3 linked regions of the Glaciimonas sp. PCH181 genome follow. The protein of the gene in region 1 interacts with the protein of each later gene in a pairwise test. Links are inferred from orthologs where the notes say so. Each region holds a gene or a part of one and is shown in the gene's direction. Other genes may lie near its edges.

Region 1 (6,163 bases):
CTAAAAGGGTGGCGGTGCCCTCTACATTGACGGCGACTAATATTATTCCTGCGAGGGCAATCAGTGCTCCGCATAACTGCGCGGCGCGGGGGCGTTCGTTCAAGATCAATACGGCTAAGCCGATGGTGAAGAACGCCTGCAACTGGATGACTAACGAGGCCAGACCGGCTGGAAAGCCGAGTTTCATCCCGGAAAACAAGAAGCCGAATTGCAATGCGAATTGGAATAAGCCAAAACCGATGAGCAGACGCCACGGTATTGCCGGACGTTTGATAAAAAATATCAGCGGAATCGCTGCGAAAATAAAGCGCAACGTAGAAAATAATAACGGCGGTAAATCCTGCAGCCCGATCTTCACGACAACAAAGTTGAACCCCCAGATGGTGACCGTCAGCAATGCTAAAAGGAAGTCGCTAGGTTGCATATTACTGTTCCGGTAAGGCGTCGGCCTTGAATGGGTTACGGTCGTTCAGTTCATCCATGTACGCCGCGATGCCGTCGGTTTCACGATGCACGAAGTTGGCGACGGCGTTGAAAAAGTCCGGGTGCGCCAGCCAGTGTGCGGACCAGGTTTTTTGGGGCAGAAAGCCGCGCGCCATTTTGTGCTCACCTTGCGCACCGCCTTCAAAACAGGCGATCTTTTGCGCGATGCAAAATTCCAGCGGCTGGTAATAGGCGGTCTCAAAATGCAGGCAGGGGACTTCTTCTATCGCGCCCCAATAGCGGCCATATAAAGTGGTCTCGGTATGAATTAGCAGTGAGGATGCAATCGGGCGGCCATCGCGCTCGGCGACAATGAGCAGGATATTTTGCGGCATCGTGGCAGCTATACGCTGAAAGAAAGCCAGATTCAGATACGGCGTGGAATGGTGAGCGGCGTAGGTATGGCGGTAGCAACGGTTAAAAAATACCCAGTCGGCGTCGCTGGCATCAACGCCCCGAACGTGCCTGAAGGACACGCCTGCATCGGCTACTTTGCGGCGTTCGGCACGGATATTTTTACGTTTCTTGCGCTCCAGCGTATCGAGAAATGCATCAAAGTTGGGATAGCCCGGATTCAGCCAGTGAAACTGAACGCCGCTACGCAATAAAAATCCGGCTTGTTTTAATGCTGCCGCCTGCTCTGCCGGGGGATACAAAATATGCGTGGAAGAGGTTTGCGTATCTACGCGCAAGGTCTTCAATATTTCCATCAACATTGCGCCGGAAGCAGCGTCGCGTGCCAGCAAACGTCCGCCAGTGACTGGCGTAAAAGGGATCGCTGATAACAGTTTTGGATAATATTCCAGACCGCTGCGCTGATAAGCATCGGCCCAGGCCCAGTCGAATACGTACTCGCCGTAAGAGTGGTATTTCACATATAACGGCAGCGCTGCCAGCAATTGCGGCGCGGGGGAGGCCGCATCGGCAGTCTCGGAATTAGTCGCGGGATTGTCATCCCAGAGAGTTACATATTGTGGTTGCCAGCCGGATTTTTCGGATGCGCAGCCGGTTTCATGCAACGCGTCCAGAAACGCGAACGACAAAAAAGGATTGGCGTCCGCCTTGCTCTGGCACGCCAGCAGATCATCCCAGGCTTGCTGGCCGATCTCACTCAAGGAAGAAACGATGCGTGTCGTGATGTGCGATGTGGTTGGAGGTGTGTGCTTTTTCAACTTGGTCAATGCAATGAAAGATGCCAGAAGTGTTGGTACAAGGGGCTGAGTTTAGCACTCGCTGAGAAAATATTTTTAGTCGCGCATAACAATATGCAATCTGACGACGGTAAGCTTTTCTGCTTTTTCATTCCATCTTTCACGCTTGGTTTGGATAAAGGTAGGAGGAATGGTGAAAGATTGCTGTTTTATACATTAATTAACCGAATTAAGGATTGTTTTGGTGAGCATGCAGGTCTATCCAAAAATGTTTGCGTCGTCGGGCGACGCGGATCTGACGCTGATATCGCAATCTCATAGGCGTTTAGCTGATTTCTCAGAGAAGACATGCGATACCCATGCGATAATTGGACGCTAGAAATGCTGCGCAATCTCTTGCAGTGCGCATCATGTGCCTGATGCATATTGACATTCACCTTCACGCTTATTTATTGTTATGACAGTTAAAGTCGCCATTGCCCAAATCAACAGTACCGTCGGAGACCTCTCCGGTAACCGCGCCAGAATCGCTGAATTTGCTCGCCGAGCTGCGCAACAAGGTGCCGATATTGTTCTGACGCCGGAGTTGTCGTTAGTCGGTTATCCGCCCGAGGACTTATTGCTGCGTCAGGCCTTCTACGATAAAAGTGCCGAAACGTTAATCGCGCTGACCGCCGAACTGGCTGACTTGCACGATGTCTACGTCGTCGTCGGCCATCCCGTTTTGCAAGATGGCGAACGGTTTAACGCTGCATCCGTGATCGTTAATGGTGCATTGTTGGGCACTTATCGGAAATACGCTTTGCCGAACGTCGCCGTCTTTGACGAAAAACGTTATTTTTCTTCTGCTGATACGCCTTTTGTTTTTGAAGTCAAAGGTGTGCGGTTCGGACTGAATATTTGTGAAGATACCTGGAACCCGCATGCTCCGGCCCGCGCCCGCGCTGCTGGCGCTCAGGTGTTGCTAGTACCAAACGGTTCGCCGTTCCACATGAACAAGCAGCATCTGCGTTACGACGTTATGCGCAGTAACGTCACCACGCAGGGTTTGTCGCTTGTGTATGCCAATTTGGTTGGCGGGCAGGACGAATTGATTTTTGATGGCAATTCTTTCGTGATGGATCAGCAGGGCGACGTGACGGCGCAACTGAAACATGCGCAGGAAGATTTGCAGATTGTTGAGTTTGATGGCGCATTGCCGCTTGCCAGCGCATCTTCCTGCATTACACCAACGCTGTCAGTAGAGGCGCAGGTTTATCAGGCTTTGGTATTGGGCGTACGCGACTATATTGGTAAGAATGGTTTCCCTAGCGTGCTGCTTGGTTTGTCTGGCGGCGTCGATTCTGCGCTGGTATTGGCAATTGCGGTTGATGCGCTGGGGGCTGACAAAGTACGCTGCATCATGATGCCATCTCCTTATACTGCCGAAATTTCGTGGGTTGACTCACGCGATATGGTGAAACGGCTAGGCGTGCGCTATGATGAAATTTCTATCAACGATTGCTTTAGCGCTTTCAAGTCGACGCTGGCAAAGGAATTTGAAGGCGTGGCCGAAGACACCACGGAAGAAAACATTCAGGCGCGTATCCGTGGGACGCTGCTGATGGCGCTGTCGAACAAATTTGGTGCAATTGTGCTGACCACCGGCAACAAGAGTGAAATGGCGGTGGGGTATTGCACGTTGTATGGCGATATGGCGGGTGGTTTTGCGGTGATTAAAGACATCGCCAAAACATTGGTGTACCGATTGTGTGCTTATCGCAATACACTTGGGGAGGTGATTCCGACGCGAATCTTAACGCGCCCGCCCTCCGCCGAACTGCGACGGGACCAGACCGATCAGGATTCGCTGCCGCCCTACGATGTGTTGGACGCCATTATGCAAATGTATATGGAAGAGAATCAAAGTATCGCCGAGATCGAAGCCGCCGGTTATCGCAGCGAAGATGTTCAGCGCATCACGCGGCTGATCAAGATCAACGAATACAAACGGCGTCAGGCACCAGTTGGTTGTCGCGTGACGCATCGGGCGTTTGGTCGTGATTGGCGTTATCCGATTACCTCAAAGTTTAGAGAGTAACTAAAGTAATGTTCAGCGCGAATCGCCTTCCACCAAAAGATTTTTGTTAATTGCATAAAGGAGTTGTCATGAAGCAAATTACTGCCATTATCAAACCGTTCAAACTGGACGAGGTCCGCGAAGCACTGGCTGAAGTAGGTGTCAATGGCTTAACCGTCACCGAAGTCAAAGGCTTCGGTCGCCAAAAAGGTCATACGGAGTTGTACCGTGGCGCTGAGTATGTCGTCGATTTTCTGCCAAAAGTAAAAGTCGAACTGGTGATCGATGATGCACTTGCAGAGCAAGCAGTTGACGCCATCATCAAAGCGGCACGCACCGGCAAAATCGGCGATGGCAAAATTTTTGTGCGCGATGTTGAGCAGGTCATCCGTATCCGTACTGGCGAAACTGGCCCGGAAGCGGTTTAAGGATAGTTCGGGATAGCTTGATAGATTGATGTTTCGTCCCGCTGCTAGTCGAATCTCGACAAGAGGCGTCGCCGTGTCAGGCTGATGTAGCTTGCATGAACAGTTAAACCAGTCAGGCGTAGGTTTGGCGAACATCGCATAATGAGTAACTAGAACAGTATTGGCAGCAGTGCATCTGCTGCCTTTTTTTGCATGATGTGCGCGCAACTGTGGCATCATCGTCGCCACTTTATTTTGCCTTTATCTCCCTGCTTAAATTCATCGGACATCGCCGCCATGCAGATCCCCCACATCGTTTCCACACAGGATAGCGATCTCAGCAACATCCTCACTACACGCATTAACAACAAAACCAAGCCTTTAGGCAGTTTAGGTTTGCTGGAAACAATCGCGCATCAAATTGGGTTGATTCAAAAAAATACGCATCCAACATTAGTCGATCCGGCAATCATTGTATTCGCCGCCGATCATGGCATCGTTGCCGAGAATATTTCTGCATATCCTCAAAGCGTGACATGGCAAATGGTTGAGAATTTCCTCGCCGATGGCGCTGCTATTAACGTATTTGCACGGCAAAACAACTGCGCTTTACATATCGTCGATGCCGGTGTCATCCATGATTTTGGCGATCGGCCTCAGTTATGGGACAGAAAAATCGCATTAGGAACACAGAATTTCATTCATCAGGCCGCCATGACGGCTGAGCAATGCGTCACCGCGATTGCGCACGGGATAGCCTTGGCGAAAGCGCTGCCCGGCAATATCGTCGGTTTCGGCGAGATGGGGATTGGCAACACTACAGCTGCGGCCGCCATCATGCATAAAATCACGGGTTTGCCGCTAGCAGAATGCGTTGGTGCAGGAACGGCGCTGGATGCCGCCGGTATCGCGCATAAGCAAAGTGTGATTCAGCGTGCTGTGGATGTTCATGCTGGCGTAGTTGAACCATTGGAAATACTGGCTACGTTTGGCGGCTTTGAAATCGCCATGATGGTCGGTGCCATGCTGGGCGCTGCGGAGCGCCGCTCGGTATTGCTGATTGATGGCTTCATTGTTACCAGCGCGTTATTGATCGCTGCGCAATTACGTCCGGAAATACTTGATTACTGCATTTTTGCGCATTGCTCGGATGAGCGTGGACATCGACAAATGCTGGCTCACCTGAACGCCCGTCCATTGCTGCAATTGGGCTTGCGTCTGGGCGAGGGCACGGGCGGTGCGCTGGCGTTACCGTTGGTGCAGGCGGCAGTACATTTTATGGCTGAAATGGCGACTTTTGATTCTGCCGCTGTTAGTCAAAGTAACTAAGCAGAATGTCCAGCACGCCTTCACGCAGTTGGATCGATGCAAGCGTCCATCAGCTACGGTTATTTTTTATCGCGCTGCAATTTTTTACGCGGCTACCTATTCCCGACTGGGTTGGCTTTGATCCGGCATGGTTGCAGCAATCTTCACGTTATTTTTCAGCAGTCGGGATTGTTGTCGGCATCGCGACGGCGGCAATAACGAGCGTGGCGGCCTATTTTTGGCCGCCAGCAGTGGCAATCCTGTTATCCATTATTGGCGGTATTTATCTGACCGGCGCGTTTCATGAGGATGGCTTCGCCGACGTTTGCGATGGTTTTGGCGGTGGCTATACCGCCGCACGCATTCTTGACATCATGAAAGATTCGCGGGTTGGTGCTTATGGTGTCATTGGCATAGCGCTGATGTTGGGTTTGAAGTATACGGTACTTAGCCAACTGTCATTCTGGTCTGTGATTGCCGCTTTGTTGATTGCCCATCCTGTATCGCGCCTGATGGCCAGCGCGTTGATTTGGCGGTTGTCCTATGTCAAAGCGGAAGGCAAAGCCAAACCGCTGGCAGAGAAAATGTCTGGTGGCGAGTTTGCTATTTCGGCTGGCGTTGCGGCATTGCCGTTGCTGGCAAGCGGTTTATCCGGTTGGGTATCGTGGACCGGCATTGCGGCCGGATTGCTACTCAGCACTCTGACAACATTGTGGTTGGCGCGCTTCTTTGTCAAGCGCATTGGCGGCTACACC
Region 2 (6,326 bases), 2.1 Mb from region 1 along the record:
TTTGACATAAACTAGTAACTTCATTGCATTGCGAAGAGAGTCTATGAAGCACCTCATTACGGGAATTCTGATAGTTGCTGCCATTAGTGCTATTAGTGGGACGGCCCAGGCCCAAAGCAATATCTATCTTTGCGTAGATGGAAATGGCACTAAAGAATATAAAAATACCGGCGATACCAAAGGCTGCAAGAAAGTTAATTTGCCGCCATTGACCGTGACGGCGCCGGTACTTCCTCCCGCTGCAAGTGGTGGCGCAGCATCAAAACCGCAGCCAGCGACACCGCCAAATTTTCCTAAAGTAGATGGCGGCACCCAAAAAGCGCGCGACAACGATCGCCGTCAGATTTTGCAAGACGAACTGCGCTCAGAGCAGCAGAAGTTGGCAGGTCAGGAAAAAGACTACAACAACGGCGTTCCAGAACGTCAGGGTAATGAGCGCAACTATGCCAAATATCAGGATCGGGTGGCATTAATGAAAGACGAACTGGCGCGTACCCAAAAAAATATTGAAGCCTTAAACCGCGAATTGTCGAATTTGAAGTAACAGCCCGGGATAGACAGTCCTTGGTATCAAGTTTGCTTATATAAAGCCGCCTATGCGGCTTTTGTTTTATGGCTATTATGGTGAGCATTAACAAGACGTGCACCCTAAAGCATCAAACTGCACCAAATTGTGGAGTAGATTGATCGCAGTGCACCCGGATAGGCCTTACAAAAAATGAACGATGCAATGCCAGATTTCACGTGATTTTCGACCAGGCGCTAGCCTTTTCAGAGAAACGCTGCCAAATGGCTTGTCGAGACATACTCCGTATCCAAAGATATCGATAGTGCGCAACAGGAAGACATCTTCTCTCAGCGTTACTTCATCGTCATCGTATTACTTAACAAGAGATTTTTAGCATGCCAATCAAAACTGCTGGACCCTCAGCGACCGACGGACTTGAATTATTAGCCTCGGCGGTCCTGTTATTGGACCGCGAAGGGCGCATTGTATATGCCAATCCGGCGGCAGAAATTCTGCTGGAAAGTTCGATCAAAGCGCTACGGCATCAAAAGTTGACCGAATTATTTTTGAATGGCGCCCAGCTTGCCGCCGTATTTCAGCAGGCGCTGGCCCATCAATTTGATGATTTACGGCAGGATTTAATCCTGGATCGCCTCGGTCGCGAACCGTTATGGGTCGATACCATTGCTACCGCGGTCGATAATCCTGCCACGCCAGTCCTGATTGAAATGCGTGAAAATACCCAGCAACTCAAGCTCGAAAGAGAAGAACGTTTGCTAGACCAAAGTCAGGTTAATAAAGAGTTGATTCGCAATCTTGCGCATGAAATTAAAAACCCCCTTGGCGGTATTCGTGGCGCGGCGCAATTGCTGGAACTGGAATTACCAGAGCGGCACCTGAAAGAGTTGCGCGAATACACACAAGTCATCATTAAAGAAGCGGATCGCCTGCAAACATTGGTAGATCGTTTACTGGCCCCGCATCGTCTGGCGCACATCGTTGGCGACGTCGATATTCACGAAGTATGTGAACGCGTGCGTAGTCTGATGGTCGCTGAATTTCCGCACGGCCTGACTATCAAACGCGATTACGATTTATCAATCCCGCAATTTCGTGGCGATAAAGAACAGCTGATTCAAGCGATATTAAATATCGCGCATAACGCGGCGCAAGCCTTAGTTGATCGCATTCGCAGCGGTGACGCCGATCTGACTTTTCAGACCAGAGTCGTGCGTCAGGTCACGTTAGCCAAGGTCCGATATCGGCTGGCATTAGACTTGCATATCACCGATAACGGACCGGGTATTCCAGCCGACATTCAGGAACGTATTTTTTATCCATTAGTATCAGGGCGTGATGGTGGCAGTGGTTTAGGACTGACACTGGCACAAACCTTTGTACAGCAGCACATGGGGGTAATTGAATGCGAAAGTCGGCCGGGGTACACCGATTTCAGAGTGTTAATACCGCTTCCTTAATGCTACGCGTGCATGCACGTGCAGTAAGGCAATATAAGCGGGAGAGTCGCGGTGCTCCCATATTACAGAATGCCAACTGCAAGATTATTGAAGCCGGGAATATATGAAACCAATCTGGATTGTTGACGACGACGAATCAATACGATGGGTGCTTGAAAAAGCCCTGGCACGTGAAAACCTGGTTACCAGAAGTTTTTCAAATGCACGCGATGCGATGGATGCATTGCAAACCAGTACACCGCAAGTATTGGTGTCCGACATCCGCATGCCTGGGGCCTCCGGACTAGAATTGTTGCAAACAATTAAAGCGCAGCACCCTGGCATTCCAGTCATCATTATTACTGCATTTTCTGATCTTGATTCTGCTGTCGCGGCGTTTCAGGGCGGTGCTTTTGAGTATCTTGCCAAGCCCTTTGATCTGGAAAAAGCGGTCGAACTTATTCGCCGTGCGCTAGAAGAAAGTCTGCGTGAAATCAATGTCGAACAAGCCACTGCCGAGACGCCGGAAATACTCGGTCAGGCTCCGGCAATGCAAGATGTTTTTCGCGCTATCGGAAGGCTATCTCAATCGCATGTCACGGTGCTGATCACCGGCGAATCAGGCACGGGAAAAGAACTCGTTGCACGCGCTTTACACAAGCACAGCCCACGCGCATCGCAACCTTTTATCGCATTAAACACCGCGGCGATTCCAAAAGATTTACTTGAGTCAGAATTGTTCGGTCATGAGCGCGGCGCGTTCACCGGCGCGCAAGCATCCCGACGCGGTCGCTTTGAACAAGCCGAAGGCGGCACGTTGTTTCTGGATGAAATTGGCGATATGCCATTTGATTTGCAGACACGTTTATTGCGGGTTTTGTCGGATGGACATTTTTATCGCGTCGGCGGTCATCAATCGATGAAAGCCAACGTTCGTGTAATTGCCGCTACCCATCAAAATCTGGAAACGCGCGTTCGCGAAGGCCTGTTCCGCGAAGACTTGTATCACCGCTTAAATGTTATTCGCCTGCGCTTGCCTAGTCTGCGTGAACGGCGCGAAGATATTCCAATTCTAACGCGCCATTTTCTCAGTCAAAGTGCCAAACAACTGGGCGTAGAAAGCAAGCGCGTCTCCGATGGTGCAATGCGTTTTATCAGCGGCCTGGATTTGCCCGGCAACGTGCGGCAACTAGAAAACCTCTGCAACTGGATCACCGTGATGGCCCCCGGACAAACGGTGGAAATCAAGGATCTGCCGCAAGAACTGCTCGAACAAAACGAGCGGCCATTAAGCGGTGATACGATCAGCTCCAGCCACCCAATCAATGTGGCCGCACCGGGATCGACAGCGTTCGATTCGCATTCTTCGCCACACGCGACGACTGCCGGTCACGACGAAACACGACGTTCGGTTGAGTCATCCGAAGCGGGGTCATTCATGACCGGTGCCGATGGTCGCACCTGGATTACGCTGCTGGAAGCCGAAGCTGCCACCATGTTGACCAGCGGTGACACCGATGTCATGGACGTGCTGGGACGGCAGTTCGAATCCGCGCTCATTAAAATTGCCCTGAAACATACGCATGGCCGTAAAAACGATGCGGCTATCCGACTCGGCATCGGCCGTAATACCATCACCCGCAAGATTCAGGAATTGGGGATAGCTGGCGCAAAGGATGATTAAGCTTCATTAATCACGTTATTGGTCGCACAGTTTTATCCATTCAACGGTGGAACCGGTCGGACAACAGTAAAATAGCAAGCTGTTCATTTGATAGAGTGAAAAATGCAACTTGCTATCTTGTCCGATTTGCACCTTACCGTCGCCGACATGGCCGCGCCTGTCACCAATGCCGATGTGGTGATTTTGGCAGGCGATATTGCCCGCCCACAGCAGGCAATCGCCTGGGCCAGCCAGTTCAGCGTCCCGGTAATCTATGTTCCCGGCAATCACGAATATTACGGCGGCAGTCTGACCGGCACGCTGGCTTCTTTGCGTGCATTGGCGGCTGGCACCAACGTGCATATTCTGGAGAAGGACGATATTATTCTGGATGGCGTACGCTTTCTTGGTTGCACGTTATGGACAGATTTTCGCTTATCATCAACTTCTGAAGAGCGTGAAGCCGCGATTAACATGGCCAGCGAATTGGTCCGCGATTTCAGTCGAATCAAAATGGATGAGGTTAACGATGCGTTATTTACGCCGCTGATGTCGCGACAGATTTTTGATGCATCACTCACGTGGCTGGAACAAAAATTTGCGCAGCCTTTTAGTGGCACTACCGTGGTCGTTTCGCATCATGCACCAACCACCAGCAGCATCCATCCGCGCTACGCCGGGTCGCCTCTTAATGCATGTTTTGTTTCCGATATCGCAGAAAGATTAGCCGAATGGTCGCCTGCATTATGGGTACACGGGCACCTACATGACAGCTCGGATTATCAGGTAAAAAACACCCGCGTTGTCTGCAATTCACGTGGTTATGCGCGTGACGGTACGCCAGAAAATCCCTTGTTCGATCCCAATCTATTGATCGCGATATGAGTGCAGCGATTTCTCATGTGAGCACTGCCGCGACGCTATATACGTTTCGCCGCTGCCCGTATGCCATTCGCGCCCGGCTGGCAGTCAAGGTCAGCGGCGTTGCCGTAAATATGCATGAGGTCAGCCTGCGCAATAAACCACAGAGTATGCTGGATTGTTCGCCGAAAGGAACGGTGCCGGTCTTGCAATTACTGGATGGTACCGTGATCGAAGAAAGTCTCGACATCATGCGGTGGGCGCTGGCGATCAATGATCCGCAAGGGTGGCTGGATCAACATGGCGCATTATCGGCAGAAGCGGCTGCGTTAATTGCAATTAATGATGGGGTGTTTAAACAGAACCTCGATCGCTATAAATATGCAGAACGCTTTCCCGCATTTCCCGCGCATTATTATCGCGAACAGGGCAGTTTATTTCTCACAACGTTAAACAATCGTTTGGCCTTGCATCACCATTTAATGCGCGATCAGATCAGCTTTGCGGACATCGCCATATTTCCGTTTGTACGACAATTTGCGCACGTTGATAAAGAATGGTTTTACGCTAATCCCAGTCCGCATGCGCACGTGATGCGTTGGCTCGACGACTTGCTGGCATCGCCATTGTTTCTCGCAGTGATGGAAAAAACGCCATCGTCGGGAACTTAAATCGCACGATAATTCGCCTGATGAGGAAAGCTCTGCGATGACACAAACCATGCAAAAAATAAGATTTTTTCGCACGCATATTCCCGCGTTTGAATGCGTTCCCGGCTGCCACGATTGCTGTGGGCCGGTCAAAGCGTCCTCCGAGGAAATTGCGAGATTGCCATACAAAAGTGATGCTGAACATGACATCGCGCTAGCCGATTTAAGTTGTCCGCATCTGGGCGATAACGGTTGTCAGGTCTATGAAGACCGGCCTTTGATTTGTCGTCTATTCGGCACCACGCCGCGATTGGTATGCCCGAATGGCAGGCGGCCAGAGGCAATGATCGATACCCGAATTGAAGCTAAAATCGATCAATTTTTTCGAGAAGTCCGGCACGTGTTGGTTTGATACGGCAACGGATATAACGTTGGCGTGCAACCGTCAGCGCGTCGCTACCACAATGCCTGACACCTCCGCAAAACAGGCAAGTTGACCACGTCAACGCTGCCATTTCTAAAATGCAATTCTTGCATTGTGAAGTTCTTTTGATAATACTAAAACCTCGGTTCGGGAAATTTTCTTAGACCATGGTTTACATCAACAGGTGGGAGAAAACCCCGAACTTTTCTTCTGTGCTTGAACGCAACTCCCAAGCAACAAATAAAGACAGTCCAGCTAATAAGCATTCCTGAAAACATCCGGATACACGCCGATGCTTCGACGCTAGTGTGTGTATTTCGTATTCGCCTGAAAGAGCATTATTGTGAGAGCACGCGTCTTACTTGTTACCTCAGAAGCGATTCCATTGGCAAAAACCGGCGGGCTGGCAGATGTCATTACTGCGTTGACGGATACGCTACGCAAGCAAGGTGTAGATGCCAGTATCTTAATGCCCGGTTATCCATCTGCGTTGCAGATTGCCCAAAATCGTAATGCGTATTGCGAGTGGTTGCTCAGCATCAGCATTTCTATCAAGAAAAAAAGAAAGCGGTTTGTAGGTGTTGGCTGTCAGGACTGACAGCCAGTTCTTACAGCTGAATCAGACCCCCGTGACGTAGAAAACTTTAGCGGGCGCTTCTAAGATGGTGAGGCGTTTCCGGTAAAGAGGCAGTCGTTTCTTTACTGAAAATGTTCAACCCTTTGGGCTTCTCTTTTAACTTTTAAAAGGAAATATGATGAGCAC
Region 3 (6,463 bases), 910 kb from region 1 along the record:
TCGCTGACATAACACGTGCAGTCAATCCTGCCTGCCGCATCGCGTCAGCTAAAGCCAGCGAATTCATCACGGTGGCCAACATTCCCATGTAATCAGCAGTCGCCCGATCCATTCCCTGCGCACCCGGTGCTACACCTCGGAAAATATTTCCGCCGCCGATCACTATCGCCAGCTCTACGCCCAGAGCGGCAATTTCAGCAACGTCCGCAACCATCCGATCAATGGTCACTCGATTAATGCCATAGGCATCTTCACCCATCAGGGCTTCACCGGAGAGCTTAAGGAGAACACGCTTATATGCTGGTTTGGTCATGGTCTGAGTCCTTCGATCTATTCCGATTAACAATTTAATTATTACGTATTTTTATTATCCCGTCGGCTTGATGACGATGCTATTTTGAAGACGAATCGCATCGCAATCAACGGCCAGCGCAGTGTGCAAATTTCCGGGTTATTGCAAACTAGCTAACACGCACGCGCCTAACAGATTCCTTAGGCCGCCACTTAGTTCGCATAAAGCACAAAAAAATCCCGACAACCAAAAAAACGGGCCTTGCGGCCCGCTATTTCTTATTACTTAAGCTTGTTTGGCAGCAGCAACAGTTGCTGCAACCTCTGCTGCAAAGTCGTCTACTTTTTTCTCAATGCCTTCACCCACCACAAACATCGCAAATGACTTGACGCTGGAATTTGCTTCTTTCAGCATTTGCTCAACGGTTTGCTTGTCATTCTTGACGAAAGATTGATTTAACAGAGAAACTTCTTTCAAGAATTTCTGTACCGAACCTTCGATCATTTTTGCAGCGATCTCAGCAGGCTTACCGGATTCAGCGGCCTTCAACGTTGCAACCGAGCGCTCTTTTTCGATCAGCTCTGCAGGCACTTGATCCGACGATAGCGATACCGGCTTCATGGCTGCGATGTGCATGGCAACATCTTTACCGACTTGCTCGTTCGCGCCATCATACTCGACCATTACACCAATGCTGGTGCCGTGCAAGTAAGATGCCAATTTAACGCTCGTTTCAAAACGACGAAAACGACGAATCGACATATTTTCACCAATACGGCCGATCAATTCTGCACGTTTTGATTCGACAGTACCACCATTCAAAGGCAAAGCTGACAACGCAGCAACATCGGCTGGATTGTTTTCTGCGACCAATTTAGCGCAGGCATTTGCCAGTGCAATGAACTCGTCATTTTTAGTAACAAAGTCAGTTTCGCAGTTAATTTCTACCAGTGCACCAACACCGCCAGCGATAAAGGCTGAAACAACGCCTTCTGCAGTAATACGGGAAGCTGCTTTAGATGCTTTGCCGCCCAACTTAACGCGCAGAATTTCTTCTGCTTTGACCATATCGCCTTCGGCTTCGGTCAATGCTTTTTTACATTCCATCATCGGCGCATCAGTCTTTGCGCGCAGCTCACCAACCTGTGCTGCAGTAATTACTGCCATTTCATTCTCCTAGATCAATCGGTACAAACTTGCCGCATTCGTCAACATTCGTCATTCATCACTTAAACGATCGACGCGCTCCAGCTAACAATCACTTGTACCATCAGTCAAAAATTATTCGGTTATACAAAAAAAGGGGCAATCGCTGCCCCCTTTTATTGTTGAAGTGTATTACTTCAATCTCAGGATTTACGCCTGTGCGTTGTTTACCTCAACGAACTCATCAGCGTTACCTTTGATCAGTTCAACTACTTCATTGACGGCGCTAGCACGGCCTTCAATGATTGCATCTGCAACACCACGTGCGTACAAAGCGATTGCTTTAGACGAATCATCGTTACCAGGAATAATGTAAGTTACGCCTTCTGGTGAGTGGTTAGTATCGACCACGCCGATAACCGGGATACCCAGTTTTGCGGCTTCAGTGATTGCGCCTTTGTGATAGCCAACGTCGATAACAAAGATTGCGTCAGGAATACCGCCCATATCTTTAATACCGCCGATAGCTTTTTGCAGCTTGATCATTTCGCGCTGGAACATCAAACCTTCTTTTTTGCTCAGGTTCTCAACTGAACCGTCAGCAATCGATGCTTCCATTTCTTTCAGGCGCTTGATTGAAGTCTTGATCGTTTTGAAGTTAGTCAGCATGCCGCCCAACCAACGTTGATCAACGAATGGCGAACCTGAACGTGCAGCTTCAGCAGCAATGATTTCGCGCGCTTGACGCTTGGTGCCGACAAACAGGATGTTGCCGCGATTGGATGACAATTGGCGAATATACTTCATCGCCTCTTGATACATACCAAGGGTTTTTTCCAGATTGACGATGTGAATTTTGTTGCGGTGACCGAAGATGTACGGTGCCATCTTTGGATTCCAAAAACGAGTTTGGTGACCGAAATGGACGCCGGCTTCCAGCATTTCTAACATTGTTACTGACATAATTTTCTCCAGGGTTGGGTCTGGAATCTGCTCAGTCACCAGTCTTGTAAAACAAGAAAGGCACCCTTTTCGAGCGGATTCGCGATTTAAAACAACGAGTTACTGCAACATACTTGGTGTACAAATTACTACTTCGCATGAATACCAATTCAGGCTAGCCGGAGATTCTACCCTAAAACAAGGTAATCCTTCAAGTCTTGCATCCCCCTAGTCTCGTCTATAATCTATCTTTATTCAGGTCCGCCGCAAAATCTCTGATTTTGTTGGTTTTGCCTCCCCTTTTACGTTTCTGCGAACGCAAGTTTGCAATTTCATATCAAATTACCTACCTATGTCCTCAATTTCCATTAAAACGCCTGAAGATATCGCCGGCATGCGCATTGCTGGCAAGCTTGCCTCTGAAGTGCTTGATTACATTACGCCGCACGTCAAAGTTGGCGTGACGACCGGCGAACTTGATCGCCTTTGCCACGAGTACATGATGAATGTGCAAGGCACCATCCCGGCACCGCTGAATTATTGCCCACCAGGCTACACGCCCTATCCGAAGGCCATCTGCACGTCGGTAAACGACGTCATCTGCCATGGTATTCCGGGCGACAAAGTGTTAAAAAATGGCGACGTAGTGAATCTTGACATTACGGTCATTAAAGATGGCTACCATGGCGATACCAGCCGGATGTTTTATGCTGGCGAACCATCAATCATGGCCAAACGCCTCGGCGACATCACCTACGAATGTATGTGGCTAGGGATTGCCAAAATCAAACCAGGCGCGCATTTAGGCGATATTGGCCACGTGATTCAACAGCATGCAGAAAAAGCTGGCTACAGCGTGGTTCGCGAGTTTTGTGGACATGGAATCGGTAAAGTCTTCCATGAAGAGCCACAAGTTCTGCATTACGGTCGCCCCGGCACACTTGAGAGACTAGAAGCCGGGATGATTTTTACGGTCGAGCCGATGATCAATGCCGGACGTCGCGACATTCGCGAAATGGGCGATGGCTGGACTATCCGCACCAAAGACCGTAGTTTGTCAGCGCAGTGGGAACATACCGTGCTGGTGACCGAAACGGGCTATGAAATCCTGACAACATCGGCTGGCGCACCGCCGCCACCGGCATTTATTACACCAGTCGTTACTGCCGCATAATCTTTTCATGCCCATTAACTGAAAGGCGCGTTGATGCGCCTTTCAAAATTTTTACAATGGATTTTTTTGCAATACATTTGGAATTCGAGTAATACTTCTGGCAATTGCCCCACTCCCCGCCCACTGCGCAGCTATGCCGACACTTGCCAAAACCTTAAAAAATCAACTCAGAAATGAACGGCAGGCAGTCATCACTGCTTTTTTAGAAGACGGCAAACCAGAGCCGCTTCTCAAGCAATTAAGGCAAAGTGTTGACACAGCATTAACTTTGGCATGGAAAGTATTACAGCTGCCCGCCTCCGCTGCATTAGTTGCCGTAGGCGGTTATGGGCGTGGTGAGTTATTTCCTTATTCCGACGTTGACCTCTTGATATTGTTGGATGCTGCACCGGATGCCCAATTAAAAAATAGCCTGGAACAACTAGTCCAATTATTTTGGGACATCGGCCTGGAAATTGGCCACAGCATCCGTACCATCGACGAATGCATGACCGAAGCAGCAGCGGATATCACAGTAAAAACCAGCCTGCTAGAAGCCCGACTGGTCACCGGCAACAAGCGCCTGTTCAGCGCGTTACAAGAACGCTATAACGCCGCGATGGACCCGCGTGCTTTTTTTCAGGCAAAAAAACTGGAAATGCGCCAGCGCCATGTAAAGTTTGAAGATACAGCTTACAGTCTTGAGCCAAACTGCAAGGAAAGTCCGGGCGGTCTGCGCGATTTACAAGTCATTTTATGGGTGGCAAAAGCTGCTGGCCTAGGCGATTCGTGGAGCAAACTCGCCAAGCGGTCGCTTATTACCGCGGCTGAAGCGCGACAGTTGACCCAAAAAGAACGCGCTTTTAAAGATATCCGTATTCGCTTGCATATCTATACCAACCGGCGTGAAGATCGCCTGGTTTTCGATGTCCAGACACCGATTGCGGAGACGCTTGGCTTCAAAACGACGGAAACCCGGCGCGCCAGTGAATATCTGATGCAGCGGTATTACTGGGCTGCCAAAGCAGTGACCCAGCTGAATCTGGTTCTCTTGCAAAATATCGAAGCGCAGCTGTTTCCACAACCTATCGTTCCGCAGCCGATCAATGAGCGCTTCAATCAAATCAACGGACTGATTGATATCGCCAGCGAGGATCAGTTCGAGGTCACGCCATCGAGCATGCTAGAGCTATTTCTGCTGATCGCACAGGATATCCATATCAGGGATATGACCGTGCGTACGCGTCGCGCGCTATGGCATGCACGCTTAAAAATCGATACCGCGTTCCGCCGCAATCCCTACAATCGGTCATTATTTCTACAGATTATTCAAGCACCGCAAGGCATTACACATGCATTACGAGCGATGAACCAGACCGGGATTCTGGGGCGCTATCTTCCTAACTTTCGGCGTATTGTCGGGCAGATGCAGCATGATCTGTTTCATGTCTACACCGTCGATCAGCATATCCTGATGGTGGTGCGAAATGTACGCCGCTTCACCATGAGCGAGCACGCACATGAGTATCCGTTTTGTAGTCAATTGATTGCGAACTTTTCGCGCCCATGGATACTGTATGTCGCTGCCTTGTTCCACGATATCGCCAAAGGTCGTGGCGGTGATCATTCGCAATTAGGCATGGCGGATGCCAGACAATTTTGCCAGCAGCATGGCATATCCGAGGAAGACACAGAACTCGTTGTGTTTCTGGTGCAGCAGCATTTAACGATGTCACACGTAGCGCAAAAGCAGGACATGTCGGATCCCGATGTCATTCTGAGTTTCGTCAATACGGTAAAAGATGAGCGCCATCTGACAGCGCTTTACTTGCTGACGGTGGCCGATATTCGCGGCACCAGCCCTAAAGTGTGGAACGCCTGGAAAGGCAAACTGCTGGAAGATTTATATCGCATCACGTTACGTGTTTTAGGTGGCGAAACGCCCTCCACCGACCGTGAATTAAAGAATACGCAAGAAGATGCAATGCGCACGTTGCGGCTGTATGGCCTGCCCAATGATGCGCATGAGCCTTTGTGGAAGCAGTTGGATGTCGCGTACTTTTTACGCCACGACGCACCAGATATCGCATGGCAGACACGTTCTTTTTATACACTGGTCGACAGCCCAAAACCTATCGTCAAAGCCAGACTAGCCCCGATTGGTGAAGGCTTGCAGGTCGCTGTTTACACAAGAGATGAAGCCGATTTATTCGCGCGTATTTGCAGTTACTTCGACAGCAAGAATTTCAGCATTCTGGATGCCAAAATTCATACAACCAAGCACGGTTATGCACTGGATACATTTCTATTAAGTGCGCCATTATTTGCGAAGCACTACCGCGATATCATTAACTTGATTGAGCATGAACTGACGACGCAACTGGAAGCACGTGGCCCGCTGCCAGCACCGACGCAAGGACGCTTATCCCGTCTGTCGCGCACCTTTCCGGTGACACCGACAGTGGATCTTCGTCCTGACGATCGGGGGCAGTATTATCTGCTGGCGATTACGGCGAATGATCGAGCTGGTCTGCTGTATTTGATTGCTAACGTGCTGGCGAAATACAAGATTAATTTGCATACGGCGAAGATTATGACGTTGGGGGAACGCGTCGAAGACGTGTTTTTGGTTGATGGCAGCGCGCTCAACCATAGTCGTAGCCAGTTACAACTCGAAACCGATTTGCTGGATGCATTGCAGATTTAAGCGGTGTGCTTGAACGCTTTAAGATATATACGACTCATGCAGAATTGCTTTTTTCAAAGCGTGCCAATAAAAGCTGGTAAGGTCACGTTGACCAATGTGGGGCTGTTTGCGCAGCACCGCCAATTGCAATAAAAAGTATGTTTTTGCTAGAGAGTTTTACGCAGTCCAACCTTTTTCTATTTAACTATTTTTGTATCTCATGACTGAACCACTACGCCTTTCC

Evidence for each region.
Region 2: the proteins of C7W93_RS01625 (region 1) and glnL interact in binary tests that used the Escherichia coli proteins (3 or more experiments, as listed by UniProt). The link is inferred for Glaciimonas sp. PCH181 from one-to-one orthologs.
Region 3: the proteins of C7W93_RS01625 (region 1) and C7W93_RS05855 interact in binary tests that used the Escherichia coli proteins (3 or more experiments, as listed by UniProt). The link is inferred for Glaciimonas sp. PCH181 from one-to-one orthologs.

What each region holds. Positions count from the first base shown.
Region 1 is NZ_PYFP01000001.1:374,896-381,058, forward strand. Bases 2,671-5,451 are described here. They hold C7W93_RS01625 (P-II family nitrogen regulator), read left to right. Parts: upstream 2,671-3,782; coding sequence 3,783-4,121; downstream 4,122-5,451. Other genes in these bases: C7W93_RS01620 (NAD+ synthase), read left to right, coding at 2,671-3,714; cobT (nicotinate-nucleotide--dimethylbenzimidazole phosphoribosyltransferase), read left to right, coding at 4,398-5,429; C7W93_RS01635 (adenosylcobinamide-GDP ribazoletransferase), read left to right, coding at 5,435-5,451. Outside these bases: C7W93_RS01610 (EamA family transporter), read right to left, coding at 1-424; C7W93_RS01615 (GNAT family N-acetyltransferase), read right to left, coding at 426-1,655; more of C7W93_RS01620, read left to right, coding at 2,092-2,670; more of C7W93_RS01635, read left to right, coding at 5,452-6,163. UniProt on the Escherichia coli protein: P-II indirectly controls the transcription of the glutamine synthetase gene (glnA). P-II prevents NR-II-catalyzed conversion of NR-I to NR-I-phosphate, the transcriptional activator of GlnA. When P-II is uridylylated to P-II-UMP, these events are reversed.
Region 2 is NZ_PYFP01000001.1:2,447,703-2,454,028, reverse strand. The notes cover bases 1-2,944. They hold glnL (nitrogen regulation protein NR(II)), read left to right. Parts: upstream 1-903; coding sequence 904-1,986; downstream 1,987-2,944. Other genes in these bases: ntrC (nitrogen regulation protein NR(I)), read left to right, coding at 2,090-2,944; C7W93_RS11210 (DUF4124 domain-containing protein), read left to right, coding at 44-544. In the rest of the region: more of ntrC, read left to right, coding at 2,945-3,649; C7W93_RS11195 (metallophosphoesterase family protein), read left to right, coding at 3,752-4,513; C7W93_RS11190 (glutathione S-transferase), read left to right, coding at 4,510-5,160; C7W93_RS11185 (YkgJ family cysteine cluster protein), read left to right, coding at 5,198-5,551; C7W93_RS11180 (glycogen/starch synthase), read left to right, coding at 5,907-6,161; C7W93_RS11175 (hypothetical protein), read left to right, coding at 6,319-6,326.
Region 3 is NZ_PYFP01000001.1:1,288,092-1,294,554, forward strand. What follows is about bases 3,383-6,463. They hold C7W93_RS05855 ([protein-PII] uridylyltransferase), read left to right. Parts: upstream 3,383-3,687; coding sequence 3,688-6,240; downstream 6,241-6,463. Other genes in these bases: map (type I methionyl aminopeptidase), read left to right, coding at 3,383-3,554; C7W93_RS05860 (pseudouridine synthase), read left to right, coding at 6,440-6,463. Also shown: pyrH (UMP kinase), read right to left, coding at 1-313; tsf (translation elongation factor Ts), read right to left, coding at 578-1,459; rpsB (30S ribosomal protein S2), read right to left, coding at 1,649-2,401; more of map, read left to right, coding at 2,733-3,382.